DNA from 2 places in the Rossellomorea sp. RS05 genome. Region 2 is predicted to be linked to the other one. Evidence: riboswitches for the same ligand, from Rfam matches in the RefSeq annotation. Region 2 holds a riboswitch; the other holds the start of a gene.
What was found. A riboswitch is a leader RNA that binds a small molecule or an ion and turns the genes downstream of it on or off. The one in region 2 is predicted to bind S-adenosylmethionine.
Positions count from the first base shown of each region.

Region 1: linked by a shared signal. The riboswitch ahead of ABJ225_RS12155 (M20 metallopeptidase family protein) and the one ahead of ABJ225_RS18775 (methionine ABC transporter ATP-binding protein) in region 2 are both predicted to bind S-adenosylmethionine.

Region 1 covers NZ_JBDKWY010000004.1:58,346-64,707, reverse strand. Annotated here, with positions in the region: gene ABJ225_RS12160 (hypothetical protein) at 54-470, opposite strand; gene ABJ225_RS12155 (M20 metallopeptidase family protein) at 498-1,664, opposite strand; SAM riboswitch class I at 1,722-1,819, opposite strand; gene ABJ225_RS12150 (DUF2785 domain-containing protein) at 1,831-2,670, opposite strand; gene ABJ225_RS12145 (2-thiouracil desulfurase family protein) at 2,847-3,305, opposite strand; gene ABJ225_RS12140 (iron-containing alcohol dehydrogenase) at 3,516-4,691, shown strand; gene ABJ225_RS12135 (DUF4181 domain-containing protein) at 4,732-5,142, opposite strand; gene ABJ225_RS12130 (DUF4181 domain-containing protein) at 5,359-5,766, opposite strand; gene ABJ225_RS12125 (DUF4181 domain-containing protein) at 5,807-6,202, opposite strand; gene ABJ225_RS12120 (DUF4181 domain-containing protein) at 6,215-6,362, opposite strand, start outside.
Region 2 covers NZ_JBDKWY010000009.1:28,912-41,902, forward strand. Annotated here, with positions in the region: gene ABJ225_RS18760 (YusG family protein) at 1-116, shown strand, start outside; gene ABJ225_RS18765 (toprim domain-containing protein) at 253-612, shown strand; gene ABJ225_RS18770 (thioredoxin family protein) at 615-926, shown strand; SAM riboswitch class I at 1,621-1,727, shown strand; gene ABJ225_RS18775 (methionine ABC transporter ATP-binding protein) at 1,878-2,885, shown strand; gene ABJ225_RS18780 (methionine ABC transporter permease) at 2,882-3,550, shown strand; gene ABJ225_RS18785 (MetQ/NlpA family ABC transporter substrate-binding protein) at 3,566-4,393, shown strand; gene ABJ225_RS18790 (carboxymuconolactone decarboxylase family protein) at 4,467-4,832, shown strand; gene ABJ225_RS18795 (YuzK family famiily protein) at 5,074-5,250, shown strand; gene sufC (Fe-S cluster assembly ATPase SufC) at 5,557-6,342, shown strand; gene sufD (Fe-S cluster assembly protein SufD) at 6,360-7,670, shown strand; gene ABJ225_RS18810 (cysteine desulfurase) at 7,670-8,899, shown strand; gene sufU (Fe-S cluster assembly sulfur transfer protein SufU) at 8,889-9,329, shown strand; gene sufB (Fe-S cluster assembly protein SufB) at 9,369-10,766, shown strand; gene ABJ225_RS18825 (DoxX family protein) at 10,868-11,377, opposite strand; gene ABJ225_RS18830 (DUF72 domain-containing protein) at 11,638-12,480, shown strand; gene ABJ225_RS18835 (bifunctional metallophosphatase/5'-nucleotidase) at 12,524-12,991, shown strand, end outside.

The DNA of each region.
Region 1 (6,362 bases), on a different contig from region 2:
AAAGCCCCGACCGCTTCATAAAAAAATGAAGCTCCGGGACCGTCACCATGTACCTATTCGATATACGTCACGCTGGCCACATACCCATCATTCGCTTCTTCTGCCTTCAACACCCAGTTGCTTGAGAGCAGCTTCTTCAGCTGGATCAGCTCTTCCACGCTGAGGTGCAGTCCTTCGATTCCGTTGTCCAAGTCGGTAAACGGCTTGCGGAATTTCATGCGAAGAAGGTTGCGAAGGCCGTTGTAAGTGACGAATTTGATCTGGTAGCCATCATTCAGGATGCTCTCCAACGCGTCCCGATCCTCGGCGAGTTTCAGCAAAGCATCGAAGTTCCCTTCTGGATCGGCTTCCAACAGTCGCGTTGTATCTCCACTTGCTGCGGCCTCAAGCAGTATCTCGTTGGTGATGCCTTTTTCGCGGAGGGATTCGATGGCGTAGGCGTCCATCATCGTGATTTTGTAGGTTGTCATCTATGTATCTCCTATTCTTCTGTTAAGTTAAAAAACGTAGTGCTCGGCCAGTTTGATGAAGGCTTTGCCCGTGTGAACGAGTGCGCGTTCGTCGATGTCGAAGCGCGGGTGGTGATGGGAGTACTGGGTTGCCAGGTCATCGGTCCGAGATCCGACTCGGAAGAAGGTACCGGGCTTTTCCTGAAGGTAATAGGCGAAGTCTTCAGCGCCCATGGTCGGCTCGGACTCGGCCACAGGTCCAAGATCAGCGAAGAGGCGACGGGCAATTTCCGTTTCCTCCGGATGGTTATAGAGGGCCGGGTAGCCACGCAGATAGTCGATGCTGTGCGTCGCCTTGAATCCGGATGTGATGCCGGCGACAATCGAATGGATCTCTTCCTGGACCTGGTCGCGCACTTCGCCTTCGAATGTACGCACTGTGCCTTCGATGGTGACGTTGTCGGGGATCACGTTGAAGGCGGTGCCGGCTTTGAAAATGCCGATGGTGACGACGGCGGATTTCAGGGGATCGACCTTCCTGCTCACGATCTGCTGGAGGGCGTTGACGACGGTCGTGCCGATCACGAGTGGATCGATCGTCGTGTGCGGCCTTGCGCCGTGACCGCCGAGGCCATTGATGTGGATGGCGAATTTATCGACGGCTGCCATGCGGAAGCCTTCTCCGACGCCGTAAGACCCAAGTGGCAAATCCGATGCAAGATGGGCTCCGAATACATGGTCCACTCCTTCAAGCACGCCTTCTTCGATCATGAATTTGGCTCCGCCCGGCGGTGTTTCTTCTGCCGGCTGGAAGAGGAAGATGAGTGTGCCGTTGATGTCTTGTCCATATTGACTCAGCACCTTGGCAACAGACAAAAGGGCGGACGTATGCCCGTCATGGCCACATGCGTGCATCACGCCGGGATTCTTGGATTTGTACGGTGCGTCTTTTTCATCCGTGATCGGCAAGGCATCGAAGTCGGCCCGGAAGGCGATCGTCTTGCCCGGCTTCGCCCCGCGGAGCGTGCCGGTGATGCCGTTGCCGCCGATTCCGGTCTTCACCTCAAGCCCGAACTCACGCAGCTTTCTTTCGATGAAGCGAGCGGTTTCGGTTTCCTTGAAGGAAAGCTCGGGATTCTCGTGGAGATGCCGCCTCCAGCTTCGGGTTTCTTCAAAGTTTCCTTCAAGTTCTGTATACATCTCTTGTCTCGTCATGCTCTTCCTCCTTCTCTTCATAAAAAAAGACCTCTCCAAGAGGCCTCTTTCATCAGCCTCTTATCGTTCAGACGCAGCGGTCTGCTGGATTTGGCACCGTGGATCCGGTTGCCGAGGCTTCATGGGGCCAGTCCCTCCGCCTCTCTTCATAAGAGCATTGCACTATTCAGTTGAGTTCTTTCAAGACCCGGTCGATCGCATCCCTCAGCTTTGAAAGGGTCGGGTAGTCTTCCAGTTTCATATAGAACGTTTTTGAGAAGGTCTTCACATTGAAAAACAGGGTCCAGTAGGCCTCTTCCTCAAGTTCGGCTTTCTGCTTCTCAAGCATCTCAGGAAGTTTTTCCACCAGCGTTATGACTTCCCCCTCATCCATCCCCTGCCAGATCATCTGGAGGATCGGGACGAGGAGTCGCTCATCTTCATCATGGATATAGGCATGGTGGGACACCAACACCTTTTCCCATAGTGCTTTCAGCAGAACCGGGAACATATCCTGATCCACTTTCGGGTTCAGCACGAGCTCATCCACCATGTCGGCTGCGTGGGCGACACTGTGTGCCCATCCCTTTTCCTCGACGAAGCCTCGCACGTCCTGTTCCTGCTCCAGATATTCCACCGTGATATCGGCTGCTTCCTGAATCTTATCCTCTGATAGGAAATCGGCCTCTTTGTCCCGTCCAAGGACGAGTGCCATGAGGAGGGTCGTGAAGGCGCGCGTGAAGACGGAATCCGTCCCTTCCTCACCGATCCCCTTCATAAGAAGATGATCCATGGAAAGGTCGAGGAGATCCTTCAGGACTTCGGTATGGAGTCTGTCTTCCTCAATGATCAATCGGTAAAAGGTGGTGTAAATCAATTTGTCTCGGAGTACGGGATCCGGCGTCCCGATATGCTCCACCATGGCCAGGAGTACGTCCAGTTGTTTCCCTTCTTCGACATCCCCTTGCTGCAGGAGTGACTTTAATTCTGCTTCAGGTAAGAAGGTTTGACCTGTTACATCGCTCATTCGATTCTCTTGCCCCTTTGTGATCGTATTGCAGTCGAAGGACTGTTCTCTATCTCTACTTTTCTTTCCATACAATACCCAGGACATGTTCCGTTGAAACTGTTCCGCGTCTGTATGTGCCATTACTATTATTCATCGGCTAATCAGCACAGGTGTTTAGCAGAACGATGGTAAATTTACACAAATTCATTCACAGCATCCTCTTCCGACCGAACCTTGATTCCATGTCTTCTCAAGAGTGCGGTTGTCACACCTTCCCCCGGGATCTTCTCTCCGGAAAAATCCCCATTGTAGATTATGGAGCTGCCACAGGAAGGACTGTTTTCCTTCAAGACGATGTCCGTCGCCCCCATCTTCCGGCAGATGGCGAGAGTCTCAGCAGCACCGGCTACATATTGATCCGTCACATCCGCTCCTGAACGGTCCAGCACGCGAGCCGTTCCGTCGAGCACATCCTCACCCGTACCGCCCTGGATCTCGGCAGGCTCACGCGGGGTTTGGAATCCACCCAGAATCTCAGGGCATACCGTGACCGCCTTTCCCGACCTCACCATATCTCCAATCACTTCTTCAAGGCAGTCAGTTCCGTTGTATCGTACCTTCATGCCTGCAAGACATGCGCTTACCACCAGCATGACGATGCGCCTCCTCATGAACAACTATTCAATTCTTATTATTTCAAATTTTCAACCTTTGTACAACAGAAATAAAACTTTTGCCAATATCAGTAATAATGTCTCATGATGATTGCAGAATCGACAGACACCTTCACTTGCTAAACCTTCCGACCCGCGTTATACTTGCACCTTTGATTCTTTAACGACAACTCAGAGGAGGATGACAATATGGAAAACTTTATGTACCATAATCCAACGAAACTGATCTTCGGGAAAGATCAGGTCAACGCATTGACGGACTTGATCCCCCAGTACGGAAAGAACGTCCTGCTTGTATACGGAGGCGGAAGCATCAAGCGCAACGGCCTGTATGATCAGGTGCTGGACATCCTGAAGAACCTTGACGTGAACGTATCCGAGCTTGCGGGGGTCGAACCGAACCCGCGCCTATCCACGGTCCGGAAAGGGATCGACATCTGCCGTGAGGACAACATCGACTTCATGCTCGCTGTCGGCGGAGGCAGCGTCATCGACTGCACGAAAGCCATCGCTGCTGGTGCAAAGTATGACGGCGACGTCTGGGACATCATCAATAAGCAGGTCATCGCTCAGGATGCCCTCCCGTTCGGGACCGTGCTGACCCTTGCCGCAACCGGATCTGAAATGAACCCGGACTCTGTCATCACCAACTGGGAGACGAACGAGAAGTATGTATGGGGCAGCCCAGGTGTGACTCACCCTGCCTTCTCCATCCTTGATCCGGTCAATACGATGTCGGTTCCACGCGACCAGACGATCTACGGCATGGTGGACATGATGAGCCACGTGTTCGAACAGTACTTCCACAATGTAGAGAACACGCCGCTCCAGGACAATCTATGCTATTCGGTCCTTCAGACCGTAATTGAAACAGCGCCGAAGCTCCTTGACGACCTCGAGAGCTACGAGAACCGCGAAACGATCCTGTACTCAGGTACCATCGCCCTGAACGGTACCCTTCAAATGGGCTACTTCGGCGACTGGGCGTCCCATACGATCGAGCACGCCGTCTCGGCTGTATATGATATCCCCCATGCCGGCGGACTGGCAATCCTGTTCCCGAACTGGATGCGCCACGTCATCGACCATGATCCGGTCCGCATGAAGCGCCTCATGCTAAGCATGTTCGATATCGAGACGGAAGGACGCAGCGACATAGATATCGCCCTTGAAGGTGTCGAGAAACTGAGCGCGTTCTGGACCAGCCTCGGAGCACCATCCCGACTCGCCGACTACAACATCGGTGACGACCGCCTCGACGAAATCGCCGGCATCGCCGCCCGCGAAATGGAATACGGAGGCTTCGGTAACTTCAAGAAACTCGGAAAAGAAGACATCCTTTCCATCCTGAAGGCTTCCCTATAAAACAACGAAAGCCCTGTCCGCGTGTGGACAGGGCTTTTTGTCAGGAAATCCAGAAAAAATCCGTGACGTACAGGATCATCATGAAAGATAGCAAATACGCTACGCTCAGCAGTACGCGGATATATTCCTTTCGTTGCTCGGAATACTTCCATTCCATATACGCACGGTACAACTCAGGAATCGTAATGCCCGCAAAAATCGCAAACAGCAGCACGAACCATAACGACTCATCACCGCCCTGAAGGATCATCACCCATATGAACGAGGACATGAGAATACCCAAGCTGACCCAGCACATTATCTTATGCCATTTCCAGTGCGTCTCGTTGTAAAAAGTGGGAAACTTCCTCCGACTCTCAAGATGGAGCCATTTCCCCAGCGCCCACTGCAACACCATGTACAGCGCCGCAAATACCAACAACACGAGCAGTACCAAAGCCATACTCGCCATCGAACAGCCTCCTTGATCAACACATGATGAGCTCACCCAACAAGCATCCCACCAAAAGGGATGAGCGATGAAACTCCATCCATGTATATTCGCCTGCCCCTTGCCTCGCCACGGCACCCCTTAAATAAGCGGAGACCCGTTTTCATGGTGACGAAATGGCTCAAGGTTGATGAGCGGTATTGAAAAAGAGTACATGTCCGACAACTTCCTCAGCCTTCATGCCAGCCCGAAGAAGTTGGTGACGTAAAATGTGAACAGGAATGCCATTATACACCCTGCTGATGCCAGCACCCGAATGTATTCCCTTCGCTGCTCTGAGTACTTCCATTCCATGTAGGCAGTACATAGTTCTTGAAAGCACATTCCCGCAAAGTTCGAAAACAAGATAACCTTCCAAAATGATTCATCGACTCCTCGATCGATACCCCACATGCACCCCACTGCAATGATCAACGCAGATACTAAACGCACCCTAAGGTCCCATTTTTTATGCGTTTCATTGTGAAACGTCCGGTAATGGCTCCTCTTCCCGAGATGGAGCCATTTCCCCAACGCCCATTGCAGGAGAAAGTATACCCCTAAAAACATTCCCAATATGACGATAAGCCAGATCCAGGTTGCCATATAATTCTCCTTCTCCCATTGGTTGATCGTCCATCACGATCTAGCGAACCGCCCAGTAAAAGTTTGTGGCAAATGCCATGATAAAGAATACAACCATGTAGCTCATGGTAATGATCATACGGATATACTCTTTACTCCCATCAGAAAATTTCCATTCCCAATACACACGTAGTGCGTTCTGAAGGATGATACAGACGATGAAGACGTAAGGCAACGCATCACGCATCACCCCACCATCCACAGACATCATAAAACTGATCAGAATGATGAACATCAACACACCACTTGTTTTGATTTCCCAATCCTTATGCTGTTCGTTGTGATAACCCTTCTTCTTTTTTTCAATCTTAAACCATTTACCCAATACCCATTCCAGAAGGAAATAAGTAGTTATGAATACGCCAAGGACAATGAGCATCCTTGTACCGTTTTCCATTTGTAACACTCCTTACAGTATGCTTGTAGATAGAATCGTAAAGAATAGGGTCAGGCCGAACGCCATGTACCCTGTTTCGATAAGCGATCGTACGTATTCGTTGCGCTTTTGGGAATACTTCCAATCCATATACGCCTGGAACAACTCTTGAAAAAGAAGG
Region 2 (12,991 bases):
GGATCAGCATGCAGCCGAATTTCGAGGCGAAAGAAAATAAAATCTACCAGAGCTATACCTCATCAGAAGGGCATGACGCCCGCTATACGGATTGCGATGAAGGTGGATGGTGTTAACATGACATCGGGGGATTCCCCCCGGTGTTCTTTAGGATCAAATCCTTTGCAAAATACCACTGACATGAGAAAATAGAGATAATAAGTGGACCATTAATAATCTTTTACTACTTCACTGAAAGTCAAGGTGATTGTCATGGAAGTCGTGGATGAAAAAGTCCTGATCGTAGAAGGCACATCCGATAAACGAAAGGTCAAAGATATCATCAGTGAGCCCGTGGAAATCATTTGTACCAATGGTACGATCAGTCTGACTAAAATGGACGAACTGATTGATTCATTAATCGACAGGGACGTATACATCCTTGTGGATGCCGACGAAGCCGGTGAAAAACTCCGCAAGCAATTCAAGCGGGAGTTCCCGGAAGCAGGCCACCTGTATATCGACAGGATGTACAAGGAAGTGGCTGCTGCCCCGGAATATCACCTCGCTTCCGTTTTGATCGGAGCCAATATTGATGTCCACCAACAATATCTTGGAAAAAGGATGAATTAGCTTTGAAAGAGTTGAACAGCCATGAAGCGCTGCAAACGATTCGAAAGAATGAAAGACTGCTTGCCCTCTATTTGTATACACCCATGTGTGGGACCTGTCAGGTTGCAGGGAGGATGATCGAGATCGTAGAAAATCTGCCCCAACCGTTTGTTTTTGCAAAGGCAAATCTGAATTACATGGCGGATTTCGCAACTGAGTATGCGATCGAGAGCGTTCCTTGCCTCCTCCTGTTCAAAGATGGAGTCGAGGTCGACCGGATCTATGCGTTCCAGTCTGTACCGTTTCTGTATGAAGCATTGAATAAGATAGCGTGAAGGGGCCAAAAAGGCCTTTTTTTTATGCTCGAATAGCAAAAGAAATAGATGGATTTCAACGGAAACCACTACGACTTTTCTACATACCGGGACATATTTCTCGGGAAATGAAACGAACCCGCCAATATATTGTCTATTGGGCCCTTCCTTCGACAGTCCGTCCACAATCTGTCGAGAAAGTACGGGAGGATAAACAATCCAGTAGTGGAATTAGTTAAGTATCCGAGATACTGGAGGGGTTGCATGAGAGAGTATTTAGAGAAAGTAGTAGATCAATGCGAGACCAGGTATCACTTACAATTATTATTTCCAGACACACCTTTCGTCCTACACTTCCAAAGTGGCTCAAGCGGGTACAGTCTGTCTATTTCGAATAAGGGATGCGCCGTACTTCCCGAACCACACCCTGATCCCCATCTGACGATAATTGCTGGAGAGGTCCGGCAGTTACTTTCTTTATTTGCAGGGAATGAGCGATTAACTTCCCTTGTTGATAAAAAGGATGTCGTAGTCCGTGGGGGTTACCGGCATTTGTTGTTTGCTGAATCCGTGCTTTGGTTGACCCGTTTTCACATCGTTGAACCAGTGAGCGTATAATGTGCAAAAATGAATTGACACCATGTTTATTCGGTGATAGTATCTTTTTAGTAACAAATTTCTGAGTATTTAGTATGGATAATTAAATAACGTTTATCTCTTATTAAGAGTGGTGGAGGGAAGTGCCCGATGAAACCCGGCAACCGTCAATGAAAATTGACACGGTGCCAATTCACTCGAAGCGAAGGCTTCGACAGATGAGAGAAAGTCTGCTATTGAAATAGTATGCCTTTCTGCTTATCGCAGAAAGGCATTTTTATTTTTCAAATGACGTTCGATGATTTAACAGCAAACGTCATTTGGATATAATTCCTAGTAAACCGGTGGTTTTACTGATGGCGAGGTGGATACAACATGATTACGATTTCTGATGTAAAAAAAATCTTTCAAACGAAAAACGGAACGGTTTCAGCTGTCGATGGGGTGGATATGACCATCAAGGATGGAGAAATCTTCGGTGTGATCGGATACAGTGGAGCCGGAAAGAGCACGTTGATCCGGATGCTGAACGGGCTTGAGGTCCCTACTGATGGTTCCGTCGATGTGAACGGTCAGCTCATTTCACAGGCAAAAGGGAGGTCCCTCAGGGAGGCAAGGCAGTCAATGGGTATGATCTTCCAGCATTTTAACCTTCTTTGGTCGAGGACGGTCCTGGAAAATATCCAGTTTCCCCTCGAAATTGCAGGTGTATCGAAAAAAGAGAGGATCAAAAAAGCAAATGAGCTTCTCAACCTGGTCGGGCTTGAAGGCCGAGGTGATTCTTATCCATCGCAATTGAGTGGAGGGCAGAAGCAGCGGGTCGGCATTGCCAGGGCGCTGGCGAATGATCCGAAAGTGCTGCTATGCGATGAAGCGACTTCCGCCCTTGATCCACAGACCACAGACAGCATCCTCGACCTCCTGGTGGATATCAATGATCGCCTTGGATTAACGATCGTGTTGATCACCCATGAGATGCATGTCATCCGCAAGATCTGTCACAGGGTAGCGGTCATGGATTCAGGTAAAGTCGTGGAAGAAGGGGACGTACTTGACGTGTTCCGGAACCCTAGGGAAGAAGTGACGAAGCGTTTTGTAAAAGAAGTTTCTCAGCAACAGGAATCGGATGATGTCTTGGAACATTGTCCGGATGGGAAGGTGCTGAAACTGACGTTTGTAGGAGAAAGCACAGATCAGCCTCTCATCACAGCGCTGATCCGCCGGTTCGATATTGAAGTGAACATCCTTCAAGGGCAGATATCCCAAACGCAAAAAGGGGCCTTCGGAACGTTGTTCATCCAGCTCACCGGAGATCCATTGATTGTGGATCAGGCCGTCGCTTTTGCTGAAAATCAAGTGAAAGTGGAGGTGATGGAGAGATGATTGAAAAAGTCTTTCCGAATGTCGATTGGGAGAAAATGTGGGAGGCAACACTTGAAACCTTATACATGACGGGGATGTCGGTCATTTTGACCTTTTTCCTCGGTCTTGCCCTTGGAATCCTCTTGTTCCTTACATCGAAGGGGAACATTTGGGAGAACAAGGCGGCTTATTCGATTACCAATGCGGCAGTCAATATATTCAGGTCCATCCCTTTCATCATTCTGATTGTGTTACTGATTCCATTTACGAAGGTATTGATCGGGACGATCCGGGGGGCCAACGCGGCCTTGCCGGCCCTGATCATCGGTGCTGCCCCGTTTTATGCCCGGATGGTGGAAATCGCCCTCCGCGAAGTCAATAAAGGGGTCATCGAAGCAGCGAAAGCCATGGGGTCCAAGACGAGTACCATCATCATGAAGGTCCTTCTCCCAGAATCCATGCCGGCTCTCATCTCGGGAATCACCGTGACGGCCATCGCATTGGTCGGTTATACCGCAATGGCAGGCGTCATCGGAGCTGGCGGTCTCGGGAATCTGGCATTCCTGGATGGATTCCAGCGCAGCAGGACCGATGTCACCTTGGCGGCGACAATCTTGATCCTGGTTCTTGTATTCATCATTCAGCTTGTCGGTGATTATTTCACCAATAAAATAGATAAACGATAAAAGGAGAGAATTCAGATGAAAAAATGGCTAGTGGGAACGATTGCAGCAGCGAGTATTATAGGATTGGCAGCATGCGGAACCGGCGGGAGCAACGGTAGCTCAGGCGATTCAAAGGAACTCGTGGTCGGAGCATCCAATGTCCCTCACGCTGAGATCCTTGAGGAAGCAAAACCGATCCTTGAAAAAGAAGGGATCGACCTGAAGATCGAGACGTATCAGGATTACGTACTCCCGAATAAAGATCTGGACAGCGGGGACCTGGATGCGAACTACTTCCAACACATTCCTTACCTTGAGGGGCAAAAGAAAGAACACGGATATGATTTCGTCAGTGCCGGCGGAATTCACATTGAACCGATGGCTGTCTACTCGAAGAAGCATAAATCCCTTAAAGATATCCCGGAAGGCGGAACCATTCTATTCAGTAACTCCGTGGCAGAGCACGGAAGGATCCTGACTTTGCTTGAAGCAAACGGTCTGATCAAATTGAAGGATGGGATCGATAAAACCCAGGCGACATTGGATGATATCGCCGAAAACCCTAAAAAATTGAAATTCGACTACGAATACGAGCCGGCCCTTCTTACTCAGCTTTACAATAATGAAGAAGGCGATGCAGTCGTCATAAACTCCAACTATGCCATCGATAGCGGACTGGATCCGGTCAAGGATTCCATTGCCATTGAAGACAAGGAATCACCGTATGTGAACATCATCGCGGTCAAAAAAGGCGATGAAGACAAAAAAGAAATCAAGGAACTCGTGAAGGTGCTTCAGTCTGATGAAATTCAGGACTTCATCAATAAAGAGTGGAAAGGTTCCGTGGTTCCGGTCAAAGAATAAATACCAAACATAATCTTTTTGCAATAAGCTCATACTATTTTCGATCACTCGAATTAGAATGGAGCTGAAAGTGATGCAGGTAGAGCCTAGAAATACGACGGAAGCGGCCCTGCTCGATTATAAGACGGGGCTTGGGATCTTCACTGAAAAAATGCCGGACCTGGCGCAGCAATACAATGCTTTCACGGAGCATTGTTTCCGTGAAGGGGTATTATCAAAGAAAGAGAAGCAGCTGATCGCCCTTGGCATCAGTTTGTATTCTCAAGATGAGTACTGCATCATCTACCACACAAAGGGTTGTCTCGATCAAGGATGTACGGAAGAGGAAATCCTTGAAGCCGTGGGAGTAACTGCTGCATTTGGAGGCGGAGCAGCCATGAGCCAGGCGGTCACGCTTGTTCAGCAATCCATGCACGATCTGAATGAACTGAAGCATTAAATGAAAGGAGGGTCTTCGGACTCTCTTTTTTTGCATTTCAAAAGAGGATGAACTCCTTTCAGGAGGATACAGGCGGAAACGTGTAAGAAAGTCTGACAATTTAGCGCAGAACAGGAGTGAAGGATGATTTTCTGAAAAAATCACCCCACACACGTTTTGGCAAAAGAATGGCAGGGTAGTATCCTTAATGAGTAACACAAAAACCTGAAAGGAATGATTCACTATCGACTCTCTTGACAGTATGTCGTACACAAGCGAAATGGAAAAGGCCATGCATGGAGCCCACGGAGTAGGGTACGAGGTGTACAAACGAAAGCATGAAGTTCGGATGCAAGTAGAGAAGCAGAGAGAGAAGGATTATAGGGAAAGCCGCAGGATGATTGCTGCACTCGATCGAAAAGTGCATGCTAATATATAGAAGAATGACGGAGGAGCCGGTGATGGATGAATCACTGGTTTTTCTTATGTATAGAGGTTTAAATGGGCATTCATCCGTGATAAGGTAGGGGATGTAGGAACGTGATTTGCTCATGGGACGGATCATGTATGCAGAAGGGCGTTTGGGCCAACAATAGAAGGGTATTTTTTCCCGTTTCCACGCCGTCCCCTTTTGTCTGAAAAAGTTGATTATAGCTTTTATTTGTTATAAGATTGTAATGATAATAAATTGAGAATGGATAAAGAATCCCTTTATTTCATTTATAAAGTCACGGAGGTAATATACATGGCAGGTTCTACTTTAACAATCAAAGATCTTCATGTGGAGATCGAGGGTAAAGAAATCCTCAAGGGTGTCAACCTTGAAATCAAAGGTGGAGAAATTCACGCGGTCATGGGACCGAATGGTACTGGTAAATCCACTCTTTCATCTGCAATCATGGGTCACCCGAAATACGAAGTGACAAAAGGAAGCATCACGTTCGACGGTGAAGATGTCCTTGAAATGGAAGTGGACGAACGCGCACGCGTAGGTCTTTTCCTCGCTATGCAATACCCAAGTGAAATCAGCGGTGTGACGAATGCCGACTTCCTTCGTTCTGCTATCAACAGCCGACGCGAAGAAGGGGAAGAAATCTCCCTTATGAAGTTCATCCGCAAAATGGATTCTGAAATGGAATACCTTGAAATGGATCCGGATATGGCACAGCGTTACCTGAACGAAGGATTCTCCGGTGGGGAGAAGAAGCGTAACGAAATCCTTCAGTTGATGATGCTTCAGCCTAAGATTGCCATCCTTGATGAGATCGATTCAGGACTTGATATCGATGCCCTCAAAGTCGTGTCAAAAGGAATCAACAAAATGCGCGGAGAAGACTTCGGCTGCTTGATCATCACTCACTATCAACGTCTGTTGAACTACATCACACCTGATCACGTTCACGTGATGATGCAAGGTCGTGTTGTGAAATCCGGCGGTAAAGAACTTGCTCAGCGCCTTGAAGCAGAAGGATATGACTGGATCAAAGAAGAACTGGGAATCAAAGACGAAACTGTCGGCCAAGAAGCGTAAGAGTTAGGGGGATGAATATGACTGTAGAAACGAAACTACCAGTAGATCAAGACTATGTCAGCTCCTACTCAAAACAACTCGGAGAACCAGAATGGATGACGGCCCTGCGCACAGACGCATTCGCCAAAGTCTCAGACCTGAACCTCCCTGTTGCGGATAAAACGAAAATCACCAACTGGAACTTCACACAATTCCAGAAGCATACAGTCGAAAGTGCTGCGTTTTCATCCATGAGCGAGCTGCCCGAAGAAATAAAAGCCTTAGTAGAATCTGAAAGTGAATCAGGCAGCCTGTATATCCAGCGTAATAATACTCCTGCCCACTTGAAGATCACGGACGAACTAAAGGACAACGGCGTCATCTTCACCGATATCTTCACTGCTGTGAAGGAGCACGGTGACCTTGTTCAAAAATACTTCATGACCGATGGTGTGAAAGTGGATGAGAACAAGCTGACTGCTCTTCATGCGGCCCTTTTGAACGGTGGTACGTTCCTTTACGTTCCTAAAAATGTGGAGCTGACTGAACCGGTTCAAGCCGTATTCATCCATGATAATGCGGAAGTAGCCATGTTCAACCACGTACTCGTTGTGGCAGAAGACAATAGTTCTGTCACGTATGTGGAAAACTATATCTCTACAGTGGAAGTGGAGAACGGCGTGTTCAACATCGTATCAGAAGTGGTGGCAAAGGATAATGCAAAAGTCGCTTACGGTGCCGTTGATACCCTTAACAGCGGAGTGACGACATACGTCAACCGTCGCGGTGTGGCATCACGTGATGCGCGCATCGAATGGGCACTCGGCCTGATGAACGACGGAGATACGGTTTCTGAAAACGTGACGAACCTGATCGGTGACGGTTCTTACGGCGATACGAAATCAGTTGTTGTCGGTCGTGGCAAACAAAAGCAGAATTTCACCACCAAGGTTGTTCATTTCGGTAAAAACTCCGAAGGCTATATCCTTAAACATGGTGTGATGAAAGATGAAGCTTCTTCCATCTTCAATGGAATCGGAAAGATCGAGCACGGTGCTTCGAAATCGAATGCCGAGCAGGAATCACGCGTCCTCATGTTGAGTGAAAAAGCGCGCGGAGATGCGAATCCGATCCTACTGATCGATGAAGACGATGTAACGGCCGGACATGCTGCCTCTGTAGGCCGCGTTGATCCACTTCAACTTTACTACCTCATGAGCCGCGGGATCCCTCAGAAAGAAGCTGAACGTCTCGTGATCCACGGATTCCTGGCGCCGGTTGTCAACCAGTTGCCGATCGAGGGCGTGAAGAAACAGCTTGTCGAGGTAATCGAAAGGAAAGTCAACTAATGGATATCCAAGAGATTCGTAAACATTTTCCGATTCTCGACCAGGAAGTGAACGGCCATCCATTGGTATATCTGGATAGTGCAGCCACCTCTCAAAAGCCGATTTCGGTCATTGAGGCTGTTAGCGACTACTATAAAGGCTATAATTCGAACGTCCATCGTGGGGTCCATACCCTCGGTACAAGGGCGACGGATGGATATGAAGGAGCACGTGAAAAGTTACGCTCCTTCATCAATGCGGCGACCACAGAAGAAGTAATCTTCACCCGTGGGACGACGACATCCATCAACACCGTCGCAGCGAGCTACGGGCGCGCCAATGTGGAAGAAGGCGATGAAATCGTCATCACCCACATGGAGCACCATAGCAACATCATTCCATGGCAGCAGCTTGCCAAGGAAAAAGGCGCTGTCCTGAAGTACGTTCCCCTGCAGGAAGATGGAACCATCACCCTGGAGGATGTCCGTGCAACAATTACGTCCAAGACGAAAATCGTTGCCATCATGATGGTATCAAATGTACTCGGTACGATGAATCCGATCAAGGAGATCACCAAGATTGCTCATGAAAACGGAGCGGTCATGATGGTGGACGGTGCCCAGGCTGCCCCGCATATGAAAATCGACGTGCAGGATCTCGACTGTGATTTCTTTGCCTTCTCAGGGCATAAGATGGTCGGACCTACAGGGATTGGTGTTCTATACGGGAAGAAGAAGCACCTGGAAGCGATGGAACCGGTAGAGTTCGGCGGCGAGATGATTGATTTCGTTGGTTTGTACGACTCTACTTGGAAAGAGCTTCCTTGGAAGTTCGAAGGAGGTACCCCGATCATCGCAGGAGCGATCGGTCTTGGCGCCGCCATCGACTTCCTCGAAGATATCGGTCTTTCCAACATTGAAGCCCATGAGCATAAGCTTGCCGCTTATGCCCTTGAAAAAATGAGCGCTGTGGAAGGGATGAAGATTTTCGGTCCACAGGATCCTGCTCAGCGTGCCGGGCTTGTGACGTTCAACATCGACGATGTCCATCCCCACGATGTCGCTACCGTCCTTGACTCGGAAGGCATTGCCGTCCGTGCCGGGCATCACTGTGCACAGCCGCTGATGAAATGGCTCAATGTATCAGCAACGGCCCGCGCCAGCTTCTACCTGTACAACACAGAAGAAGAGATCGACAGACTGGTTGCGGGGCTAGTGAAGACGAAGGAGTTTTTCAGCGATGTCTTTTAATAACTTAGATCAGCTTTACCGGCAGGTCATCATGGATCATTACAAAAATCCACGCAATAAGGGTTCTCTGGAAGATGGCAGCTTTACCATCGACATGAACAACCCGACCTGCGGTGACCGCATCCACCTTACACTGAAGGTGGAAGACGGGATCGTCCAGGATGTGAAGTTCGACGGAGAAGGATGTTCCATCTCCATGGCTTCAGCGTCCATGATGACCCAGGCGGTCAAAGGCAAGGAAATCGACGAAGCACTCAAGCTTTCGAAGATCTTCTCGGATATGATGCAAGGAAATGACTATGACGATGATGTCGATCTTGGAGATATAGAAGCATTACAAGGAGTCGCCAAGTTCCCAGCGCGCATCAAGTGTGCGACGCTCGCATGGAAGGCGATGGAAAAAGGAGTGCGTGAAGAAGAGCAGAACTAAGCTTTTCTTCTTGCTCCATTAATGAATGGAGGAATCAACATGGCGAAGAAGATGCCTGAGATCGGAGATTACAAATACGGTTTTAGTGATAAAGACGTATCGATTTTCCGTTCAAAACGCGGTTTGACGCGGGAAATCGTTGAAGAGATCTCCCGTATGAAAAATGAACCGAAATGGATGCTTGATTTCCGCTTGAAATCATTGGATCATTTCTATAATATGGCGATGCCTCAGTGGGGAGGAAATCTCCAGGAACTGAACTTCGACGATATCACATACTACGTGAAGCCATCTGAGAAGTCCGAGCGCAGCTGGGATGAAGTTCCGGAAGAAATCAAGCAGACGTTCGATAAGCTTGGAATCCCTGAAGCAGAGCAAAAATACCTTGCCGGTGTATCGGCTCAGTATGAGTCCGAAGTGGTTTACCACAACATGCAGGAAGACCTCGAGGAAATGGGTATCGTCTTCAAGGACACAGATTCTGCTCTTAAAGAAAATGAAGAGCTGTTCCGTGAGCATTGGGCGAAAGTCATCCCTCCTACAGACAACAAGTTCGCAGCATTGAACTCGGCTGTATGGTCAGGTGGGTCCTTCATCTATGTACCGAAGGGCATCAAGGTGGATACGCCACTTCAAGCCTACTTCCGTATCAACTCTGAGAATATGGGTCAGTTCGAGCGTACGCTCATCATCGTTGATGAAGACGCGAGCGTTCACTATGTAGAGGGATGTACAGCACCTGTCTACACAACAAACTCCCTTCACTCGGCTGTCGTTGAGATCATCATCAAGAAAAATGCGTACTGCCGCTATACAACGATCCAAAACTGGGCGAACAACGTTTACAACCTGGTAACGAAACGTGCAGTATGTGAAGAGAATGCAACGATGGAATGGGTCGATGGAAACATCGGTTCAAAACTGACGATGAAATACCCTGCGGTCATCCTTAAAGGGGAAGGCGCTCGTGGTATGACGCTTTCCATCGCACTTGCAGGTAAAGGGCAGCATCAGGATGCCGGTGCCAAAATGATCCACCTTGCACCGAACACGTCCTCTACGATCGTTTCCAAATCCATCTCGAAACACGGTGGGAAAGTAACGTATCGCGGAATCGTGCATTTCGGACGCAAAGCAGAAGGCGCACGCTCGAACATCGAGTGTGACACGCTGATCATGGATAACCAATCCACTTCTGATACGATCCCTTACAACGAAATCCTGAACGATAACATTTCCCTTGAGCACGAGGCGAAAGTATCGAAGGTTTCTGAAGAGCAGCTCTTCTACTTGATGAGTCGCGGAATCTCAGAAGAAGAAGCAACGGAAATGATCGTAATGGGCTTCATCGAGCCGTTCACGAAAGAACTTCCAATGGAATATGCTGTTGAAATGAACCGTCTGATCAAGTTTGAAATGGAAGGTTCAATCGGATAATAATCAACGCAGATGATAAGACGGAGCCCATTTCGGCTCCGTCTTTTTTATTTATCTTGATAAGGAAGAAACTTATCTGTTGGTAGTCCGTTCACAGGCTCTCATACCGCCGGAGCTAACTTCTTTTGCCCTTTTCGATTTTGCCACTGTTTCCTCACATAAGGCATTACCCACCGATCCAGTCCATACCGGCCGGCATTCGTTCCTGCGACAATAAGGAAGATCGTGAGGATGACCATCTGCGGATTTGTGCTGGTGGTTCCACTGAGGAGAAAACTGAAGTTCATCATGATGCCGCCGAGTGCTGCAAGATTTGTGAACAGTCCGAGGATCAAGCCGATCCCGACGAGCACCTCTCCCCACATGACGAGTGTGGCAAACAACTCATGGTTAGGGAGTGCGACCTGTTCAAGGAACGTTGCCCACCACGTCTGTACAGCCGGATGATCACCTGTCGCCTTGCTGATTGCTCCCTGGAGGAACCCGGTGACTTCAAATCCCCCAGTAATCTTTCCGATGCCGGAAGTCAGCCAGAAGTACCCCAAGTACAGCCTGATAATCGTCAAGAAACCTGCCACTGCTTTATTATTACGTAAAAATGCGTTTACCATCGTCATTCACTCCCTGATTCCGTTTTAAGAGGGCTAGCTCCTCTACAATTTCAGTATAAGCACGTAAGAGAAAAAAGACGATAAGTTTGTTCAGCATTTCACAAACTAGACATGTCTTCATGACAAACTTGTTAACTTTTGGATTATAGAGTTAAAAAGAATGTTGAAGGTTCTTTTGACATGCGACTCCGACACCTCTAACCGGAAATCAGATGGGTTCTGTGATAGAATGAATTCACATAAAAGGCAGGTGCTGAACGATGATCTATGTTGGCGTGACTGGGTGGGGGGACCATGACACCCTTTATGAAAACGTCCCGGCAAGGGATAAGCTGAAGGAGTACGGCGCCCACTTCCCGGTGGTGGAAGTGGATGCATCTTTTTATGCCGTACAGCCGGTGAAGAATGTAAGGAAATGGGTGGATGAAACACCTGATGCGTTCCGATTCATCGTGAAGGCCTATCAGGGGATGACGGGGCATCAGCGCGGTGAGATCCCGTTTGAATCAAAGGATGCCATGTTTGAGGCATTCAAGGAATCCCTCGTTCCATTCCTGGAGAGCGGTAAGCTTGCCATGGTCCTATTCCAATTCCCGCCATGGTTCGACTGTACAAAAGATAATGTGAACTATATCAGATATTGCAGGGAACAGATGCAGGGGATCCCGGTGTCTCTTGAGTTTCGTCACCAAAGCTGGTATTCACCCGAATTCCGTCAGGGGACGCTCGGTTTCATGAAGGATGAAGACTGGATCCATTCGATCTGTGATGAGCCTCAGGCTGGAGAGGGATCTGTCCCAAGAGTAGTCGAAGCGACGAACGGAGATGCCACCCTCATCCGGTTCCACGGACGGAATGTGTATGGCTGGAATCACACGGGTAAGGAAAACTGGCGTGAGGTCCGTTATCTCTACCGGTATAATCAGGCCGAGCTTGAGGAGTGGATTCCCCATATCAGGAAGCTTGAGCAAGAATCTAAGGATCTGTATATGCTCTTTAATAATAATTCAGGCGGTGACGCAGCGGATAATGCCAAACAGATGATCGAACTGCTTGGAATACAGTACAGCGGACTTGCACCGAAGCAGCTGGATCTGTTCTGATGCACATGTAGAAAAAGGCAAAGCCTTACAGGAGTGAACTTAATTGAAGGAAACGATCCATATTTATCACACCAATGATTTGCATAGTCATTTTGAGCACTGGTCGAGGATAAGGGACCTCATGAAGGACCGGAGACTGCTGCATGAGAGCGAAGGAGAAGAGGTCTTCGTATTTGATGTAGGAGATCATGTCGATCGCTCCCATCCTCTCACAGAGGCCACCCTCGGAAAGGGTAACATCAAGTTCCTGAACGAAGCAGGGTACGACGGAGTCACGATCGGGAACAACGAGGGCATCACCCTTGATCATGAAGAATTGAATCACCTGTATGATGAAGCGGCATTCCCGGTCATCCTTGGGAACCTCTTTGACGAATCCATGGCGATGCCGGATTGGGTCACCCCTTATCAGATCTACCGGACGAAAGGGGACGTGAAGATCGGGGTCCTTGGTTTAACGGCGCCTTTCTATCCTTTTTATCAGGCGCTGGGCTGGACCGTCACCGAGCCG